DNA from 3 places in the Arthrobacter sp. UYEF20 genome. Region 3 is predicted to be linked to each of the others. Evidence: riboswitches for the same ligand, from Rfam matches in the RefSeq annotation. Region 3 holds a riboswitch; each other region holds the start of a gene.
What was found. A riboswitch is a leader RNA that binds a small molecule or an ion and turns the genes downstream of it on or off. The one in region 3 is predicted to bind thiamine pyrophosphate.

Region 1 (6,612 bases), on a different contig from region 3:
CCCTGCGACCAGGACCGGCGCGTACCGCCGGATCGGAGAGCAGCTCGGGGTGAGCTCCGAGGCGCTGCGGACCTGGGTGAGCCGGGCCGAGGTCGACGAGGGTCTGCGGCCGGTCACGACGACGGCGGACGCGGACCGGATCGCCCTGAAAATGACGCTTCTTCCGGCTAGTAGGCATTTTCGTTAGTTCGCCGGGGGTTCAGGTCCAGGCAGCGGGGTGGCCGGACTCAAGGGCATGCCGCGCGCCGGGGTCGGCGGGCGACATATTCCGGTCCTGCCCGGTCCCGGGCGCGAGGACTAGGCGGTCCTCCCGGGAAGTAGCCCGGCGCCGGCCACCGGAAACGCCCCACGCACCCCTGCCGTGACGTTCCTCCCCAGTTGCTTCGGCGCCACGCGCAAACCGCCCGCGGGAATCCGGGGTTCGCCACGGCAGGCAGGCGGTCCGGCGGCAAGCAACCGGGCAGGAGCGCCCCGCCGACTGCCCGGGCTAGTCTCACGAACAGTCGTTCGCGGACAGGTCCCATCGAATTGCTGAAGTAAGGGTGATGCAGGTTCGACGAGCGGGGGCGGCCGGTCTTGCGCCGCCCTCCGGCGTGTCCTAGAAGATGCCGTTGGTGTGTGGAAGTTCGGCCGGAACCGGGGCGATGGCGTCCCAGTGTTCGACGATCTTGCCGTTCTCGATGCGCCACAGGTCGTTGTAGATGACCGGGACGCCGAATTCACCTTCGGCGCGGGTGAAGACGAAGTCTCCCTCGGCGACGACCTGGTGCACCGCTTTGTAGGCCAGGAGCTTGCCGTCCGCGCCCCAGGCGGCTGCCGCCGCCCCGAATCCGTCAAGATTGTCGGCCGCCTCGACATTGTGCTGGGCGTAGAGCCCGGTCGTGACATAGTCGGTCAACAGGCTGTAGTCGGCGCCAACGAGGACCTTCTCGACCCAGTCGAGGACGAGGGCCTTGTTCTGCGCGGTCTTGTCGAGGTCGGTGGCGGCCACCGGGCCATCGGTCTGGGTGCGGCCGCTGACGGTTTCCTCGGCGACGGGGACGAGAGAGTCCCAGTGCTCCACGATGCGGTCGTTCTCGACACGCCACACGTCGAAGCCGACCAATTCCGCGGGCCCGAAGCCGGCGTAGAGACCCTGGGTGACAACGAGGTCACCTTCCGCGTATGCCCGTACAGGGGTGTAGGCGAAGTCCGTCGGCAGATTCGATGCGAGTGCCCGCAGCCCCTCGATGCCGCCGGCAACCAGGGTGGAGTGCTGTACGTAGCTGGGATCGAAGTAGGTGTCGATCGCCGTAAGGTCCCTGTTGATGAAGAGCGCGGTGGTTGCCGCGATGACGATGGCCTTGCTGGTCATGGGAGTGCTCCTAGTCCTCATTTTCGTTAATTCGTCGGGGGTTCAGGTCCAGGCGGCGGGGTCGTTGGGGTAGAGGCCGCAGGCGGTGTCGAGGGCTTCTTCGGCGGTGCCGCCGGCCAGCCCTATGGGCAGGTAGTTGTCCTGGTAGTCGTCCGTGACTGGCGCGGTAGATCGCGAAGCCCCAGGCGTTGGCGTATCCGGCGTAGCGCAGCCGGCACAGCGGCAGGGTCTCCCCGCAAACTTTGTGTCCGCCGGCGCCGCGAGGGCCGGGAACGTCGCGATGTTGATGAGGGTGGGGACGATCGGCACGCCTTGTTCGACGAAACGAGGCAGGTGCCGCGGGGGGCAGGCCGGTGCCGTTTTCGATGCAGTCGATCCCGGCGTCGAGCATGTCATCCAGCGTGTCCTCGGCGAAGCAGTGCGCCGTGACCCGGGCGCCTTCATCATGGGCGGCCTGCACGGCGTCCTTGAGCTCCCGGGGCGAGGTCGCCGGCGTCGCGGTCAATCCAGTCCCCCACGACCTTGACCCAGCCGTCGCCGGCGCGGGCCTGCTTGCGTACGGCCTCCACCAGACCCTCCGGCTCCACTTCGACGGCGAAGCCGTGCAGGTAGCGCCGGGTTCTCGCGATGTGCCGGCCGGACCGGATGATGTGTGGCACGTCGGCACGCCGCTGCAGCCAGCGGGTGTCGTGCACGGCGCCGGCATCGCGCACCAGCAGGGTGCCGGCGTCTCGGTCGGTGATGGCCTGCGCCTCCGCCACCTGTTCCGCCACAACCCCGCCGGGGCCGAGACCGATGTGGCAGTGCGCGTCGACCAGCCCGGGGATGACCCACCCGTCCAGTCCCGGCCCACCCGTGTGGTAGCTTCGTCTACGACCACACGGGTGCCCTTGCAGGGGCTGAGATCGGGCTGATGCAGCCTGCGACCGTTGAACCTGTCCGGGTAATGCCGGCGAAGGAAGTGAGTATTCCCGTGAATACGCAAGAAACACAGTTGATCCCTGCCCAAAATGAGACTTCCCAGGAAACACAGTCACTGAAGTCCCATTCTTTGGCTTTCACCACGGACGAGGAACACGGCATCCGCGTTCCGGTGACCGAAATTGCCCTGGAGGATTCCCCCGGCGGGGTGAAGAATCCGCCGTTCACGATATACCGGACGGCCGGCCCCGGAAGCGATCCAGTGGTCGGCTTGGAGCCGTTCCGGTCCGAATGGATAGAATCCCGGGGCGATACCGAGCCCTACGGCGGCCGGGAACGGAACCTGCTCGACGACGGTAAGTCGGCGGTGCGCAGGGGCGCCGCGTCGGCTGAATGGAAGGGTGCACAGCCGGTGCCCCGCCGCGCCGTCGACGGCAAGACGGTCACCCAGATGCACTACGCCCGCCAGGGCGTCATCACTCCGGAGATGCGGTTCGTGGCCGCTCGGGAGAACTGCGACGTGGAGCTGGTCCGCAGCGAGGTGGCGGCCGGCCGCGCCATCATTCCCAACAGCATCAACCACCCCGAATCCGAGCCCATGATCATCGGCAAGGCCTTCCTCGTGAAGATCAACGCCAACATCGGCAACTCGGCGGTCACCAGCTCCATCGCCGAGGAAGTGGACAAGCTGCAGTGGGCCGCCCAGTGGGGCGCGGACACGGTGATGGACCTTTCCACCGGGGATGACATCCACACCACCCGTGAATGGATCATCCGCAACTCCCCCGTCCCGATCGGGACGGTGCCGATCTACCAGGCGCTGGAGAAGGTCAACGGCGAGGCCAATGACCTGACCTGGGAGATCTACCGGGACACGGTGATCGAGCAATGTGAGCAAGGCGTGGACTACATGACCGTCCACGCAGGTGTGCTGCTGCGCTATGTGCCGTTGACCGCCAACCGGGTCACCGGGATCGTGTCCCGCGGCGGAGCGATCATGGCAGGCTGGTGCCTGGCCCACCACGAGGAAAACTTCCTGTATACGCACTTTGACGAGCTGTGCGAAATTTTCGCCAAGTACGACGTCGCGTTCTCCCTCGGTGACGGTCTGCGGCCAGGGTCGACGGCGGACGCCAACGACGCCGCCCAGTTCGCCGAACTGGACACCCTGGCCGAACTTACCAAGCGGGCGTGGACATACGACGTGCAGGTCATGGTCGAAGGCCCGGGGCACATCCCCTTCCACCTGGTCCGTGAAAATGTGGAACGCCAGCAGGAGCTGTGCGACGGCGCCCCGTTCTACACGCTGGGGCCGCTGGTCACGGATATTGCGCCCGGCTATGACCACATCACCTCGGCGATCGGCGCCACGGAGATTGCCCGCTACGGCACCGCGATGCTCTGCTATGTCACGCCCAAGGAACACCTCGGACTGCCCAACAAGGACGATGTGAAGACCGGCGTGATCACCTACAAGATCGCCGCCCATGCCGCCGACCTCGCCAAGGGCCACCCCGGTGCGCACGAACGCGACGATGCCCTGTCCAAGGCCCGCTTCGAATTCCGCTGGCGGGACCAGTTCGCGCTGTCGCTGGACCCGGTCACGGCCGAGGCCTTCCACGATGAGACGCTCCCCGCGGAGCCGGCCAAGACGGCCCACTTCTGCTCGATGTGCGGGCCCAAGTTCTGCTCCATGCGCATCAGCCAGGACATCCGGGACGAATACGGCTCCGCGGACTCGCAGGCCGCACTCGCCGACATGGCGGCGGGAATGCGTGCGAAGAGCAACGAGTTCCTCGCCTCGGGCGGCAAGGTCTACCTGCCGGAGCCGCAGCTTCCGGCCCAGGCCTAGCGGACCCGCCCAACTAGGTCGCAGTTAACGTCGTTTTGGGCGCCCATAACGACATTAACTGCGACCCAGTTGGGCCAGCCACTTAGGAGGCGTGGGCGTGCTGGCTCCGGCCGACGTCGGCGATGAACGCCCGGATGACCCGGTCACCCTCAGCTGAATCCTGGGGCCGGTGCCCGCCCGCCGCAATGCGGTGCAGGGCGCCGGTCTCGCGCAGGTAGCCGGCGATTTCCTCGTAGAGCGGCTCCCAGCCACCGGTCAGGACCAGGGTGGGTACGCCCGGGACGATCTGCAGCGGGGCTTCCCAGGGCGGTGCCTGCAGCCGCAGCCTGCGGGCTTCACGCTGCTCTTCGGGCCCCGGGACTTCGGCCGTTCCGGCGCCGGGGCTGTGGGCGGCGAACGCCCGGCGGATGAACTCGCGCCGGAAATCGTCATCGCTGAGGTGGTGCCGCACATCGAAGAGCGGCTGCATCAGGGCCCGGTACGCCGCCGTCGCGGGCAGTTCCGCCGTCAGCGAGAGGCAGGCCGGTTCAACCAGGGCCAGGGACTGCACCAGGTCGGGGCGCTCGACGGCGGCCATCATCGCCGCTATGGCGCCCTGCGAATGCGCCACGACGTGGCCGCCCGACTCGCCGCGGCCGTCGTCGGCCAGGGCACGCAGCACGATCGCGGCATCCGCGGCGAAGTCCGTTTCAAGCGGTTCCGCGACGGCGTCGAAGCCGTGCCGGCGCAGGAACAGCGCGTCGTAGTCCAGCGCCATCCCGTGCTGTTTCGGCCACGCCGCGGCGCCGAAGCTGCCCGCCCCGTGGACGAAAACTACGCGCTGCTTGAACATGATCCAACCCTATGGCACCGGCCCGGCAATCAGCCCCGGCGACATAGCGGGCACGGCGCCTGGTTCGCCGGCTCCGTTACCCTAATGCCGTTACTTTAGTGCCGCTACTTGCTGCCGCCGAGGAACTTATCGAAGCCCTTGGGCAGGTTCAGCTGGGAGGGATCGAAATCCTCACCTTGGCCGCCGAAGGATGCCCCGGTGGGCAGCGGCTTCGGTCCCGCGGCACGCCGGGCCTCGGCGTCCTTGAGTTCCTGTGCTGCCTTGGCCGGGTTCCCGGAGCGGGCCTTCTTCTTGGGCGCGTTCTTGGCACTCTTGCGGGCACCTCCTCCGCCGCCCATGCCCGGCATGCCGGGCATTCCAGGCATGCCGCCGCCTGCAGCCATCTTCTTCATCATCTTCTGCGCCTGGGCAAAGCGTTCCAGCAGGCCGTTCACCTCGGAGACATGCACACCGGAACCACGGGCAATACGGGCGCGGCGGGAGCCGTTGATGATCTTCGGCGCAACCCGCTCGTGCGGGGTCATGGAGCGGACGATCGCCTCGACGCGGTCGATTTCCCGTTCATCGAACTGCTCCAGCTGCTGCCGGATGTTCTGCGCGCCGGGCATCATCATGAGCATTTTCTTCATGGAGCCCATGTTGCGGATCTGCTGCATCTGGGAGAGGAAGTCGTCAAGGGTGAAATCTTCCTGGTCGGCGAACTTCTTCGCCATCCGGGCGGCCTCGTCCTTGTCCCAGTTCTGCTCGGCCTGCTCGATCAGGGTGAGCACGTCACCGAGGTCGAGGATCCGCGAGGCCATCCGGTCCGGGTGGAAGAGCTCGAAGTCGTCCAGGCCTTCGCCGGTGGACGCGAACATGACGGGCTTGCCGGTCACGGACGCGACGGAGAGCGCGGCACCGCCGCGGGCGTCGCCGTCGAGCTTGGAGAGCACGATGCCGGTGAAGTTGACGCCTTCGTCGAAGGCCAAGGCCGTGTTGACGGCGTCCTGGCCGATCATCGAGTCGATCACGAACAGGACTTCGTTCGGGACGATGGCCCGGCGGATCTGGCGTGCCTGTTCCATCATGTCCGCGTCGACGCCGGTCCGGCCGGCGGTGTCCACGATCACGACGTCGTGCAGGGTGCGGCGGGCTTCCTCGACGCCGGCGCGGGCGACGGCGACCGGGTCACCGGCGGGGTGATCGAGCTCGGTGGAGGTGGCGCCCGGGTGCGGGGCGAACACGGGCACGCCGGCGCGCTGGCCGACGATCTGGAGCTGGTTGACGGCGTTGGGGCGCTGCAGGTCGGAGGCGACCAGCATGGGGCTGTGGCCCTGGGCCTTGAGGTACTTGGCGAGCTTGCCGGCGAGGGTGGTCTTGCCGGCACCCTGGAGGCCGGCGAGCATGATGACGGTGGGGCCGGTCTTGGCGAGGCGGATCCGGCGGGTTTCGCCGCCGAGGATCTCGACGAGTTCCTCGTTGACGATCTTCACGATCTGCTGGCCGGGATTCAGGGCGGCGTTGACCTCGGCGCCGAGGGCACGCTCGCGAACTCGTCCGGTAAATTCGCGGACCACGGGCACGGCAACGTCGGCGTCCAGCAGGGCGCGCCGGATCTCGCGGACCGTGCCGTCAACGTCCGCCTCGGTGAGGCGGCCTTTGCCACGGAGGTTC
Region 2 (6,612 bases), on a different contig from region 3:
GTGGTGGCCAGGCTGCTGTACCTGCCGCCGGTGGAACTCGGCGGCCGGTTCAACATCCTGCGCGCCGTCCCCTTTGCCCTGATCATCCTGGTCAAAGTCGTGGCAGCGAGCTTCCAGGTCTTCTACCTTGCCGTGGCCAAGGGCCCCAAGGTGATCAGCGCCGTCGTCGCCGTCCCGCTGCGGAGCCACTCGGACCTGCTGGTGACCGCCACCGGGCACGTGATCTCGCTGATCCCCGGCTCGCTCGTGGTGGAGGTGGACAGGTCCACGTCCACGCTCTACATCCACGGCATCAACGTCCGCAACGCGGACGATGCCGCACGATTGCGCAAAGACGTCCGCGACGCCGAGGCCGGGCTGATCCGGATCATGGGCACCAAGGACGAACTGTCCGCTCTCAACCAGGAGGTGAGCGCATGATGCAGCTCGTCCTGACCATAACCTCGGTGGTGCTGTCCCTGGCCGCCGCGGGGGCGATCATCCGGATCGCGAGGGGCCCTTCGCTGCTGGACCGGGTGCTCGCCGCCGACGTGCTGCTGGCCATCTTCGGGGCGGCGCTGTGCATCGACATGGCCGTGAACCGGCACCTCAACAACCTCATGCTGCTGGTCGCCGTGTCCATCATCGGGTTCGTCGGCTCGGTGACCGTGGCCCGGTTCGTCGCCGACCGGCGGGAGCACGCCCGTGAATCCTGAGACGTTCTCCGGCGATACCGTGATCGACGCCGTCTCTGCCGTGTTCATGGTGGTCGGCGCGCTGATGTCTCTCGGCGCGGCCGTGGGCCTGCTGCGCTTCCCCGATCTGATGAGCAGAATGCACGCCGCCACGAAGCCGCAGGTGCTCGGGCTGTTCCTGCTGCTCTGCGCGGTGGGCCTGCAGATGCGCACGTGGTGGGTGTGGCCGGTGCTCGTGGTGGCCTGGATCTTCCAGCTGCTCACCGTGCCGGTGTCCGCCCACATGGTGGGCCGGGCCGGTTACCGCACCAAGCACCTCCATCCGGAGCTGCTCAGTGCCGATGAGCTGGAGGCCGTGGTGCAGCAGGCCGCGGGCAAGAGCGGTTTCTCGGACGACGGCGGGGCCGCTGACGACGGCGGCGGTCGGGGCCGCCGGTGACCGGTGCTAGTAAGCATTTTCGTTAGTTCGCCCGGGTTCAGGTCCGGGCGGCGGGGTGGCCGGGCTTAAGGACATGCCCAGCGCCGGGGTCGGCGGATGGACATATTCCGATTCTGTCCGGACCCGGGCGCGAGGAATGGGCATGTCCTCCCGGAGAGTAGCCGATCCCCGCAGCGGAGCCACCCGCACTTGCCCCCGGGATACGGATCATGCCCCGCGCCGGGACCCGCGGATGGGCATATTCCGATTATGACCGGACCCGGGCGCGACGGATGGGCATGTCCTCCCGACCCGAAGAGGTCCTGGCCCTCCAAACCCCCGAAAATTAACGAAAATGACCGCTAGACGATGTCCTGGGTTTTGGCGAAACGGGTGATGGCGCGCTGGGTGCCGCGGTTGGCGAGGACCTGGATGATGGCGCTGACCGCGGCCGAGATCAGCGCGAAGGTCAGGGCCGAGCGCAGCGTGGTGGGGATGTCGTCGTCGTGGCCCTTGGGCGGCTTGTTGCCGGTGGACTTTTCCCAGACGGTGTCGACGAGCTTTGTGCCGACGAACCCGGCGAGCAGGCTGATGCCGGTGCCGAGCAGTTTGATGACGATGTTCATTCTTCGGACTCCTTGCGGGAGGGAACAGGGCTTCCCCCAGCCTAGCGTCCCGGCCCTGACGGAGGGACCCGGCCGCGCAGGCCGCGCCGTGCGGCGCCGGTCCCTCCGGCCCGGAATGTGACTGCTGGGCACGGGAAGCCGGTCCCGCCGGGTGTAAACTGGACAGTGCCCACAAGGGCGATTTTATATACGACAGGGGAGCGCCGCCGTCGGGCATCGCTGGAGGAATCCAGGGAAAACCACCGGTGGGCGCTGAGAGTGCGGACAGCCGCAGACCCTCGAACCTGATCCGGTTAGTACCGGCGAAAGGGAGTCGAGTTCTCAGAGTGCCCGGCAGGGCGGCGGAAGCCGTGGCCGGCCGGCGCACTCTCCCCTCCTGTTCCTCAGGAGGACGACATGACTGACATTTCTGCGAAGCAGATCCTCACCCGGCGCAGCTACAACTGGCGTGTGGTGGACATCGTGGTGGCCGCGTTGATCGCGGTGGCCGGCGGCGTCATTTTCTGGGCCTGGTCCCAGGGCGCCAACCTCATTTCCGCACCCGTCAACGCGTTCTACCCGCCGCTGACCGGGCTCTACGCCGGCGGCTGGATGATTCCCGCCGTGCTGGGCATGCTCATCATCCGCAAGCCCGGGGCGGCACTGTTCTGCGAAACGGTGGCCGCCACCGGTGAGCTGATCATGGGCTCGCAATACGGCACCACTGTCCTGATCTCCGGCGTGCTCCAGGGCCTCGGAGCCGAGCTCGTGTTCGCAGCGTTCGTCTACAAGAAGTTCAACCTGCCGGTTTCCCTGCTGGCCGGTGCCGGTGCCGGGCTGTTCGGCGCCCTGAATGACTCCTTCGCGCCATGGGGCTGGAACATCGCCTATGCCGCCGGGGACAAGCTCGCGTACATCATCTTCATGTCCGTCTCCGGCGCCATTATCGCCGGCGCCCTGTCCTGGCTCGCCACCCGGGGTCTCGCCAAGACCGGGGTGCTGAGCTCGTTCGCCTCGCGCAAGGCCGCCACGGAGCCTGTGTTCTCCTGATGCCGGCACACTGCCCGACATCTTCCGACGGCGTCCGCCCGGCCGCGGTCACGGCCCGCGGCTGGGGCTGGCGGCACGCCGGCCGGCCGCGGCCCGCAGTCAACGGGCTGGACCTGGACATCAGGCCCGGGGAGCGGGTGCTGCTGCTCGGGCCTTCCGGCGCCGGCAAATCGACGCTGCTCCACGCCCTGGCCGGGGTCCTCGGCGACAACGCAGCCGACGCCCTCGGCGACAACACGGCAGAGGATTCCGACGAGACCGGCAGCCTGCTGATCGACGGCGCCCCGCCGCGGGCCCGGCGCGGCCGGGCGGGGCTGGTGCAGCAGGACCCGGAGACGCAGGTGGTGCTCTCCCGTCTCGGTGACGACGTCGCCTTCGGGGCGGAAAACCTGTCCGTGCCCCCGGCGGAGATCTGGGCGCGGGTGCGGGAAGCGCTCGACGACGTCGGGCTGGGCCGGCTGCCGCTGGACCACCCGACCTCGGCCCTCTCCGGCGGCCAGAAGCAGCGGCTGGCGCTCGCCGGCATCCTGGCGATGCGGCCCGGGCTGCTCCTGCTCGACGAACCCACCGCCAACCTGGACCCCGCCGGCGTCCTGGAAGTCCGCGACGCCGTGGGCCGCTGCCTGGACAAGACCGGCGCCACGCTCGTGGTGGTGGAGCACCGGGTGGCCGTCTGGAAGGACCTTGTGGACCGGATCGTGGTCCTGCAGCCGGGATCCGCCACGGATACGGCCGTGTTGATCGACGGCCCGCCGGACCAGGTCCTGGTGCAGGCGCGGGACATGCTCACCGCCGCGGGCGTCTGGGTGCCCGGTTACGTGCCGCCGACCCGGGTGCGGGCAGCGTCTGCCGCGGGCTTGCCGGTCGCTGGCTCCGCAAAAGCATCCCTGCCCGGACAGCCCGACGCCGGGACCCTCCTGATGGCGGCCGACAACCTGGCGGTCTCCCGCGAACACCCCCGCCGATCCGGTCTGCGCAGGGGCTTCAGGGCCATCGCCCCGGTACCGGTGCAGTCCGGCCTCACAGCCCGGATCCGGGCCGGCGAGGCGCTGACCATCACCGGCCCCAACGGCTCCGGCAAGTCGACGTTCGCCCTGACCCTGGCCGGCCTGCTGGCGCCGGTGTCCGGCGCGGTCTCCGCCACGCCGGAGCTGAGCGCCGGCGCCGGGACCGATCCGTACCAGTGGAAGGCTCAACAGCTGATTGCCCGGATCGGTACCGTCTTCCAGGAACCCGAACACCAGTTCGTCACCGGCCGGGTGCTCGACGAGTTGATGTTCGGTCCCCGGCACCTGGGCCGGGGCGAAGAACGGGTGGACGAACTGCTGGAGCGGCTCCGGCTGACCGAACTGGTGGACGCGAACCCCTACACACTCTCCGGCGGCGAAAAGCGGCGGCTCTCGGTTGCCACCGTGCTCGCGGCCCATCCGCAGGTGCTCGTCCTGGACGAGCCCACCTTCGGCCAGGATGCCAACACCTGGGCCGAGCTCGCCTCCCTCCTCTCCGAACTCCTCGACGCCGGCACCGCCGTCGTGTCGGTAACCCACGACGCGGAATTCACCGCGGTCCTGGGCGGCACCCAGCTCAGCCTCCGCGCCCCGGAGCACCGGGAACCGGGCGATCGCGAGCCGGGCAGTCGCGTACCGGGCGATCGCGTACCGGGTCCGGTGCAGGCGCAGTGAGGGACGTCCTGAGCCTGCGCGGCAACCAGGCCCTGCTGACCCGCGCCAACCCGCTGGCCAAGTTCACCGCCGTCGTGCTGATCACCCTCGTGCTGGCGCTGTCCATCGACTGGGTTTCAGCGTCGGTGGCGCTGGCCTTCGAAGTGGCGCTGTTTCCGTTGGCCGGGCTGAGCCTCGCGCTGCTCTGGCAGCGCGGCTGGCCGTTGATCCTGGCCGCGGCGCTGGGCGGCTGGAGTACGGCCATCCTGGCGCCGGATAGCGGAAGAATACTGCTCGACGCCGGCATCTGGTCCGTAAGCGACGGTTCCCTTGAACTGGGGCTGGGCTTCCTGCTCCGCGGACTCGCCATCGCGCTGCCGGCGGTGCTGCTGATGAGCTGCACGGACCCCACGGACCTTGCCGACGCGCTGGCCCAGAACGCGAAACTGCCGCACCGATTCGTCCTGGGCACCTTGGCCGCGATGCGGCTCGTGGGGCTCATGGCCGAAGAGTGGCAGACCATCGGCATGGCGCGGCGGGCCCGCGGCGTGGGCTCGCGCGGCAACCCGTACCAGCGGCTCCGGTCCACGCTGGGGCAGAGCTTCGGGCTCCTCGTGCAGGCCATCCGGCGCGCCTCCCGCCTGGCCGTCACCATGGAGGCCCGCGGCTTCGGCGGCGCCCAGCGCACCTGGGCGCGGCCCTCCACCTTCAGCAGCCTCGACGCCTGGGTCCTGCTGGGCGGGCTCGGCATTGCCGCTGCCGCCGTCGCCGCGGCGCTGGCCGCCGGGACCTGGAATCTCGTGTTCCTCACCCGGCAATAGGAAGCCCGCAACGCAGCGGTGCGCGCCCTGCCCCGGAACCTGTCGCCGCGCGCGGAGTGACCCCGCGTTGGGGTAGCGCGCTTCCGCGGGTCCTGACGCACAATAGATTTATGCGCACCTTCGGCGTGGAGGAAGAACTGCTGATAGTGGACCCCGAAACGGGGATGCCGCTCGCCCTGGCCGACGTCATGCTGCCCAGCCTGGTCCCGCAGAAGCACGACGCCGGCCGGGTGGTCCCGGCGCAGGGGCCGGTCCACGAAGACGCCGGGTTCAGCCTCGAGCTCAAGCTGGAGCAGATCGAAACCCAGACGCAGCCGTGTCTGGGCTACCCCCAATTGCTCCAGCAGCTCAGGCAGGGCCGTGCGCTCGCGGACCGGGCCGCACGGGCACACGGCGGCCGCATCGCAGCCCTGGCCACGTCGCCGAGGGGATCCGCGACGCACACAACGCCGTCGCCGCGGTATGTGAGCATGCAGGAACGCTTCGGGCTGATCGTCCGGAACCAGCTCACCTGCGGGTTCCACGTCCACACGTTGGTGGAATCCCCCGAGGAAGGCGTGGCGGTGATGGACCGGATCCGGGACAAGCTGGCCGTGCTGATAGCCCTCAGCGCAAATTCCCCGTACTGGAACGGCGCGGAGACAGGGTTTGAAAGCTACCGCACCCAGGCGTGGAACCGCTGGCCGGGCTCGGGTCCCACGATGATCTTCGGCAGCCTGCCGGTCTACCGGCGGGTGGTGACCCGGCTGGTGGAAAGCGGTGTGCTGCTGGACGAGGGGATGATCTATTTCGACGCCCGGCTGTGCAGGCACCATCCCACCGTGGAGGTCCGGGTCGCCGACGTCTGCCTGCGGGCCGACGACGCGGCGCTGATCGCCGTGTTGGTGCGTGCCCTGGTCGAATCGGCCTGCCGGGAGTGGAACGACGGCGTTGAACCAGCCCCGGTGCCGACGCTGCTGCTGCGGATGGCCGCCTGGCAGGCCAGTAATGGCGGGCTCCGCGGCCAGCTGCTGGACTTCGGGACCTTTACGCCCGCGCCGGCGGCGGATGTGGTCCACGCCCTCGTGGACTATCTGGCCCCGGTCCTGGCGGAGCAGGCGGAGCTGGAACTGGTCCACGAGGGCATCGCACGGATCCTCGCCGAGGGAACCGGTTCGCAGCTGCAGCGCCGGCCGTTCCGGGAAGGCGGGCTCGCCGCCGTCGTCGACCGGGCCGTCAAGGTGACCATGCTGGGCTCGGCGTCCCGGGATCCCGCGCACCAGCCGTCGGCCCTGGGGCGGGTGCGCCGGGCCTGACTGAAGAGACGCTGCCGCGGGATGCCGTCCCGCGGAAGGAAGAATCCCCGGTCAGACCTGTTTGAGCGCCTGCCCGAGATCGCGGATC
Region 3 (6,612 bases):
AACGAACGGATCGGCGGTGCCCGGCGATGCTTCCGGGGCTGCTGAACGTGTGGTTGCTTCCATGGCGCTCATCCTCCCTGTACTGCCGTGACCAGCTCGACGTCGTCACCGTCGGCCAGCGCGGTGCCGTGCCACTGGCTGCGGGGCACCACCTCGGCGTTGCGGGCCACAGCGACGCCGAGCTTCCGTCCATCCGCGGACTGGCCGTTCGGGGCCAGCGTCCGCCCGGTGACCTGGCTGACCAGGGTGCTGACGGAGGCACCGTCGGGAACGGTGTGCTCCGAGCCGTTGAGGCTGATGTTCATAGCGTTTCCTTGCTTTGTTCGGGATTGCTGTGTTCTGGAAGGGGACGGGTGTGGTGCGGGGTGGGGTGTTGAGCGGCGGCGGTGAACCGGTCGGGCCGGAAACGGGCCCAGCGCGGGTCTGCCGTGCCGTCCAGCAGCTGCCGGCAGATCCGCGCGGCCGCGGGGGTCAGCAGGATGCCGTGCCGGAAGAAGCCGGTGGCGATGATGAGTCCCCCGACGTCCCCGTCGCGGCCCGGAGACCGGTCCGTGACGCGGCCCAGCAGCGGGGCGTTGTCCGGTGTTCCGGGCCGCGCCCGGGCGGTGGCCTCCAGCAGTTCCAGCTCGGCGACGGCGGGGACCAGCTGCTGGGCGTCCCGCAGCAGCTGGTAGACGCCGCCTGCGGAGACGGCACCGGCGCCGGGCGCATCGGGCTCCGAGAGCGTGTCCTCGCGCTGGGTCGCCCCGATCACCACTGTGCCGTCCTGCCGGGGGACGATGTACACCGGCACGCCGCGGACCAGGCCGCGCACCGTGGAGCCCAGGAGCGGCCTCAGATGCGCGGGGACCCGGAGCCGGAGGATGTCGCCGTGGACCGGCCGCAGCGGCAGGTCCAGCCCCGCGGGCAGGCCCGCCAATGCCGCGGCGCCCAGCCCGTTGGCCACGATGGTCTCCCGGGCCCGGACCTTCCCGCCGCCGGCCAGGCTGACCCCGCCGACCCGCCCGTCCTCCCACCGAAGTCCGGCGGCGCGCCGGGGAACCAGGCAATATTGGCTGTCCGCCGCCAGCAGGGCCGCGATCCGGGCGATCAGGCGGCGGGGATCCACCTGGTGGTCGGCGGGGATGTCGAAGGCGCAGGAGATGCCCGGGCTCAGCAGTGGTTCGCGTCCGCGTGCCTCGCGGACCGTCAAGGGCTGCACCGCGAGTCCGCAGGCCTGCTGCACGGTCCGGAGATCGGCGAGCGCCCGGCGGTCGGCCGCGTCGGCGCCGACCACCAGGGTCGGCGTCGTGAGGTATCCGGTCCCGGCGGCTAGTCCGCGGTTCGTCCCGGCGGCTGCTCCGGCGGCAGTTCCGGCGGCGGTCACGCGGTCCGCGGGGACGCCGTCGTCTCGCTCCAGCCCCGCCGCAAAGTCAGGCCACAGCCGTGAGGATTCGAGCATGAGCTCCAGCAGGCCCTCCTCCTGGTAGTGGAGTTCACTCACGGGGGCGAGCATGCCGGCGGCTGCCCAGCTCGCGCCACTGCCGGGGGCGTCATCGATCAGGGCAACGGAACGGCCGGACTGCCTGGCGGCCCAGGCGATGCCATGGCCCACCACCCCGCCGCCGATCACGGCGACGTCGTAACATTCCCCCGCTGTGACGTCATCAGGCGCGTCGTCAGCGGGGTAACAGTTCGTGGGGTCATAACTGCCTGGGGTGCCCATGGAGGATTCCTTCCCTACGCCGGTACTAACCGGATCAGGTCAAGCGGTCGGCTCTGACGCCCTCTCAGCCCTCCGGCGTCGAACGCCAGTGGCGAACGGCTGCGGCGGGCTCCCGCGGTATGGCCCCAGTTTAGAGGAACTAGGCTGGGGGCATGAGCCAGGATGCCGTCCACACCACCGCCCGCCTGTACCTGTGCACCGACGCCCGCAAGGACCGCGGCGACTTCGAGGCCTTCGTGGATGCCGCCTTCGCCGGCGGAGTCGACATCATCCAGCTGCGCGACAAGTCCCTGGAGGCGGCGGAGGAACTCGAACTGCTCGAGGTCCTGCATCAGGCAGCCCACCGGCACGGCCGGCTGTGGGCGGTTAATGACCGCGCGGACCTCGCCTCGGTGTCCGGTGCGCCGGTGTTCCACATCGGCCAGAAGGACATTCCGCTTGCAGCCGCACGGGGCTTCCTCGGCAAGGACACCGTGATCGGACTCTCCAGCCACAGCCCGGATCAGGTGGATGCCGCCATTGCGGCCGCCTCCGGCCGGAGCGGGCTGGACTACTTCTGTGTGGGGCCGGTGTGGGCCACGCCCACCAAGCCCGGCCGCGCCGCCGTCGGTCTTGAACTGGTGCGGTACGCCGCGGAGGCGATCCGTCGGGCCGAGGCGGCAGCCCCCGGCACGGCCAACGGCACGGCCGACGGCACGGCCGACAGCACGGCTGACGGCACGGTGCCCTGGTTCGCCATCGGCGGCATCGACCTGGGGAACGTGGAGCAGGTGGTGGAGGCCGGTGCACGCCGGATCGTGGTGGTCCGGGCCATCACCGAGGCTGACGATCCCGCCGACGCCGCCCGCGCCCTGCTCGCCTCCCTCGACGCCGCGGAGTCCTGAGCGCGGAGACCTGATCCTTGGTCAGGGACCGCGCAGGCGGGCTACCCGGCGAGCCCCAGCTGCAGCATCCGGTGTGAGTGGTTGGCCGCAAGTTCGGCGGTCAGTTCGCGGACCAGCTCCCGGGACCGTTCCTCGTCCGCGCCGATCAGGCCGCCGAGGAACGCGTGCTCGAAGCTGACCCGCCGGGCCTGGGTCAGGGCCTCCCCCAGCAGACGCCTCGCCCACAGGGCCAGCCGCGACGCCAGCCGCGGGTCGTCGGCCAGAGCCGTCTGGAGCCGCTCACGGAGCACCGCCGTCGCCCCCTCATCGGCCTGGATCCGCTCGACCAGATCGCGCGTCGAGGCGTCGACATGGCGGGCCACGGCCCGGTAGAAATCGGCGGTGACGGTGTCGATCACGTAGGCCTTCATGAGCGATTCGAACCAGTCGGCCGGGCGGGTGCGTTCGTGGAAGTGGTCCACGGAGGGCTGGAAGGGCAGCATGGCGGCCTCCGGGTCCAGGCCCATGTCATCAAGCCTGGCACTGACCAGTTCATAGTGCTGGAACTCGATCACGGCAATCCTGCCCAGCACCGCACGGTCGTGCAGGGTGGGCGAGTAGCGGGCGTCGGAGGACAGCCGTTCGAACGCCGAAAGCTCGCCATAGGCCATCACGCCGAGCAGATCCCTGAGAAAGCTGTCGTAGCGGGCCGGATCGGCCGGGGATGTGCTCATGATCCAAGACTAATCGCGGGAATCGGGCTAATCTGATTTTCGTGTCACATCATCGCCTGACCCCCAGCGTCCACCGGCAAAACAGCCAACTCGCTCTGGCGCTGAACTCGCTGCGCACCACGCTGGAACTGCCCGGCGCCTTCCCCGAGGACGTCCTACGGGAGGCCAAGGAGGCCGTGGCCGGGCACGAACTGCCGGAGCTGGATTTCACCCACATCGAGTTCGTGACCATCGATCCGGAATCCTCCACGGACCTGGACCAGGCCCTCCATATCGGCCGCGCCGGTCCGGGCTACAAGGTGTACTACGCCATCGCCGACGTCCCCTCCTTCGTGATACCCGGCGGGGTGCTCGACGCCGAGACCCGCCGCCGCGGCCAGACCTTCTACACCCCGGACGGCCGCATCCCGCTGCATCCGGAGGTCATCAGCGAGGAAGCCGGCAGCCTGCTCGCCGGCCAGCTGTGCTCCGCCTTCGTCTGGGAATTCGAGCTGGATGCCGCCGCCGAGGTCTCCTCGGTGCTGGTGCGCCGGGCCCAGGTCCGCAGCCGGGCCAAGCTCAATTACCAGGGGGTCCAGGCGGAGCTCGACGCCGACACCGCGGCGCCCGTGCTGCAGCTGCTCAAGGAAGTCGGGATCAAGCGGGTGGAGCTCGAACGGCTCCGCGGCGGCGCCAGCCTGAACATGCCGGAACAGGAAATCGAGCAGCTGCCCGACGGCGGCTACCGGATCGTCGCGGCCCCGCCCCTGCCGGTGGAGGACTGGAACGCCCAGATTTCGCTCATGACAGGCATGGCGGCGGCCGGGATCATGCTCGAAGGCAAGGTCGGGATCCTGCGCACCATGCCCGCACCGGACGAGAACTCGCTGGCGCACTTCCACCGCCAGACCCGCGCCCTAGGCAAGCCCTGGGACGGCGAAATGAGCTACGGCGAATACCTGCGCACCCTTGACCCGACGGACCCGCAGCAGCTGGCGATCGTGCACTCGGCCGGCATGCTGTTCCGCGGGGCCGGCTACACCCCTTTCGACGGGACCGTTCCGGACGCCGCCATCCAGTCCGCCATCGGCGCCGCCTATGCGCATTCCACCGCGCCGCTGCGCCGGCTGATCGACCGATTCGTGCTGGTCATCTGCGAGGCGCTCAGCAACGGCGCGGACGTTCCCGCCTGGGCCCGCGCGGCGCTGCCTTCGCTGCCCTCGATCATGGCGGCCTCGGACCAGCTCGCCGCCAAACTGGAGCGCTTGTCCCTGGACACGGTGGAGGCGGCCTTGCTGAGCAACCGCATCGGCCAGGAGTTCGACGCCGTCGTCATCTCCGGTTCCAGGCCCGCCAAGAACGGCAACGGCGGCAGCAACGGCAAGCCGGGGAACGGCAAAAACGGGAACGGGAACGGCAACGGCAACGGGCCGTCCGGGATCGTCCAGATCGCCGAGCCGGCGGTCACGGCACGGTGCCCCGGCGAGCTGGAATCAGGCACCCAGGTACGGGTCAGGGTCCTGTCAGCCGACATCGCCAGCCGGGAGGTCCGGCTGGAACTGGTGGGCTGATCCCACGTTGTTCCGGCAGGCTTTCCGCGCTCCCTGCCGGCCACCGGCACGGTCAACGGCACGGTCAAATGCGCGGTCAGTCGAGGTTCCGGGCCGCGTACAGCTAGACTGAAGGGGTAGATATGGATGCCCGGTCGTTGATTTCATTGATTTTCGAATTCAACAAGCCCGCCCCTACGCGATCTTGAGATAGACCCGCTGGTCCCAGTGCCAGCATTTAGATAGCCCGCGATCGGCTTCCACTGGATTTGCTTGCGCGCCTGAGCGTGCTCCGGAACGGCCTCCCGGCCGGCCCCGTTGAGCAAGCAGCGCAGCCCAAAATGAATAAGGAAACTCCCCCGTGAGTGAATTGCACACGCACCAGCTTCTGACCGACGAATCCGGAACGGAAACGATCGAGCCGGAAGAGACCATCATCTCGGACGAAAAGCCGCACGAGATTGCCGAGAAAACTTTCGCCGACTTCAACGTCCGCGCCGACATCGTGGAGTCGCTGGCCGACGCCGGTATCACCCACCCCTTCCCGATCCAGGCCATGACCCTGCCGGTCGCCCTCAGCGGCCACGACATCATCGGCCAGGCCAAGACAGGCACCGGCAAGACGCTCGGCTTCGGCATCCCGGCGCTGCAGCGCGTCGTCGGACCGGACGACGCCGGCTACGACTTGCTGCCCGCGCCCGGCGCCCCGCAGGCCCTCGTGATCGTGCCCACCCGCGAGCTCGCCGTCCAGGTCGCCAATGACCTGCAGAACGCCGCCCGCAAGCGCAACGCCCGCATCACCACGATCTACGGCGGCCGCGCCTACGAGCCGCAGGTCGAGGCGCTGCAGAAGGGCGTCGAGGTGGTCGTCGGCACCCCCGGGCGCCTCATCGACCTCTACAAGCAGAAGCACCTCGTCCTGAAGAACGTCAAGATGGTCATCCTTGACGAGGCCGACGAAATGCTGGACCTCGGATTCCTCCCGGACGTCGAAACCCTCATCGCAGGCACCCCCGCCGTCCGCCAGACGCTGCTGTTCTCGGCCACCATGCCCGGTCCGGTCGTCGCCATGGCCCGCCGCTACATGACCAAGCCGACCCACATCCGCGCCGCCGACCCGGACGACGAGGGCCTGACCAAGCGCGACATCCGCCAGCTGATCTACCGCGCGCACAGCATGGACAAGATCGAGGTCGTGGCCCGCATCCTGCAGGCCCGCGGCCGCGGCCGCACCATCATCTTCACCAAGACCAAGCGCACGGCCGCCAAGGTTGCCGAGGAACTGGTGGACCGCGGTTTTGCGGCCGCAGCCATCCATGGCGACCTCGGCCAGGGTGCCCGCGAGCAGGCGCTGCGCGCCTTCCGCAACAACAAGGTGGACGTCCTCGTCGCCACCGACGTCGCCGCCCGCGGCATCGACGTCGACGACGTCACTCACGTCATCAACTACCAGTGCGTCGAAGACGAAAAGATCTACCTGCACCGCGTGGGCCGCACAGGCCGCGCCGGCAACAAGGGCACGGCCGTGACCTTCGTCGACTGGGACGACATGCCCCGCTGGGGCCTGATCAACAAGGCCCTCGGCCTGAGCGTCCCGGAACCGGTGGAAACGTACTCCTCCTCCCCGCACCTCTTTGAGGAGTTGGACATCCCCGCGGGCACCAAGGGCCGCCTGCCCCGCGACAAGCGCGTGCTGGCCGGCGTCGACGCCGAAGTCCTCGAGGACCTCGGCGAGACCGGCAAGAAGAACGCCCGCCCCAGCGGCCGCGACGGCGGACGAG

Region 1: another riboswitch for thiamine pyrophosphate. It lies ahead of thiC (phosphomethylpyrimidine synthase ThiC); the one in region 3 lies ahead of ABIB26_RS16115 (FAD-dependent oxidoreductase).
Region 2: another riboswitch for thiamine pyrophosphate. It lies ahead of ABIB26_RS17625 (ECF transporter S component); the one in region 3 lies ahead of ABIB26_RS16115 (FAD-dependent oxidoreductase).

The regions. Positions count from the first base shown of each region.
Region 1 covers NZ_JBEPNP010000022.1:21,971-28,582, forward strand. Annotated here, with positions in the region: gene ABIB26_RS19580 (hypothetical protein) at 1-187, shown strand, start outside; gene ABIB26_RS19585 (nuclear transport factor 2 family protein) at 599-1,354, opposite strand; partial or broken gene ABIB26_RS19590 (amidohydrolase family protein) at 1,592-2,196, opposite strand; TPP riboswitch at 2,225-2,332, shown strand; gene thiC (phosphomethylpyrimidine synthase ThiC) at 2,328-4,127, shown strand; gene ABIB26_RS19600 (alpha/beta fold hydrolase) at 4,210-4,959, opposite strand; gene ffh (signal recognition particle protein) at 5,064-6,612, opposite strand, start outside.
Region 2 covers NZ_JBEPNP010000017.1:79,569-86,180, reverse strand. Annotated here, with positions in the region: gene ABIB26_RS17645 (Na+/H+ antiporter subunit E) at 1-420, shown strand, start outside; gene ABIB26_RS17640 (MrpF/PhaF family protein) at 417-695, shown strand; gene mnhG (monovalent cation/H(+) antiporter subunit G) at 685-1,113, shown strand; gene ABIB26_RS17630 (DUF4235 domain-containing protein) at 1,455-1,718, opposite strand; TPP riboswitch at 1,903-2,047, shown strand; gene ABIB26_RS17625 (ECF transporter S component) at 2,115-2,747, shown strand; gene ABIB26_RS17620 (ABC transporter ATP-binding protein) at 2,747-4,429, shown strand; gene ABIB26_RS17615 (energy-coupling factor transporter transmembrane component T family protein) at 4,426-5,229, shown strand; gene ABIB26_RS17610 (glutamate--cysteine ligase 2) at 5,340-6,524, shown strand; gene ABIB26_RS17605 (O-succinylhomoserine sulfhydrylase) at 6,576-6,612, opposite strand, start outside.
Region 3 covers NZ_JBEPNP010000015.1:6,675-13,286, forward strand. Annotated here, with positions in the region: gene ABIB26_RS16105 (thiazole synthase) at 1-63, opposite strand, end outside; gene thiS (sulfur carrier protein ThiS) at 69-305, opposite strand; gene ABIB26_RS16115 (FAD-dependent oxidoreductase) at 302-1,705, opposite strand; TPP riboswitch at 1,699-1,831, opposite strand; gene thiE (thiamine phosphate synthase) at 1,858-2,589, shown strand; gene ABIB26_RS16125 (ferritin-like fold-containing protein) at 2,631-3,302, opposite strand; gene ABIB26_RS16130 (RNB domain-containing ribonuclease) at 3,344-4,852, shown strand; gene ABIB26_RS16135 (DEAD/DEAH box helicase) at 5,193-6,612, shown strand, end outside.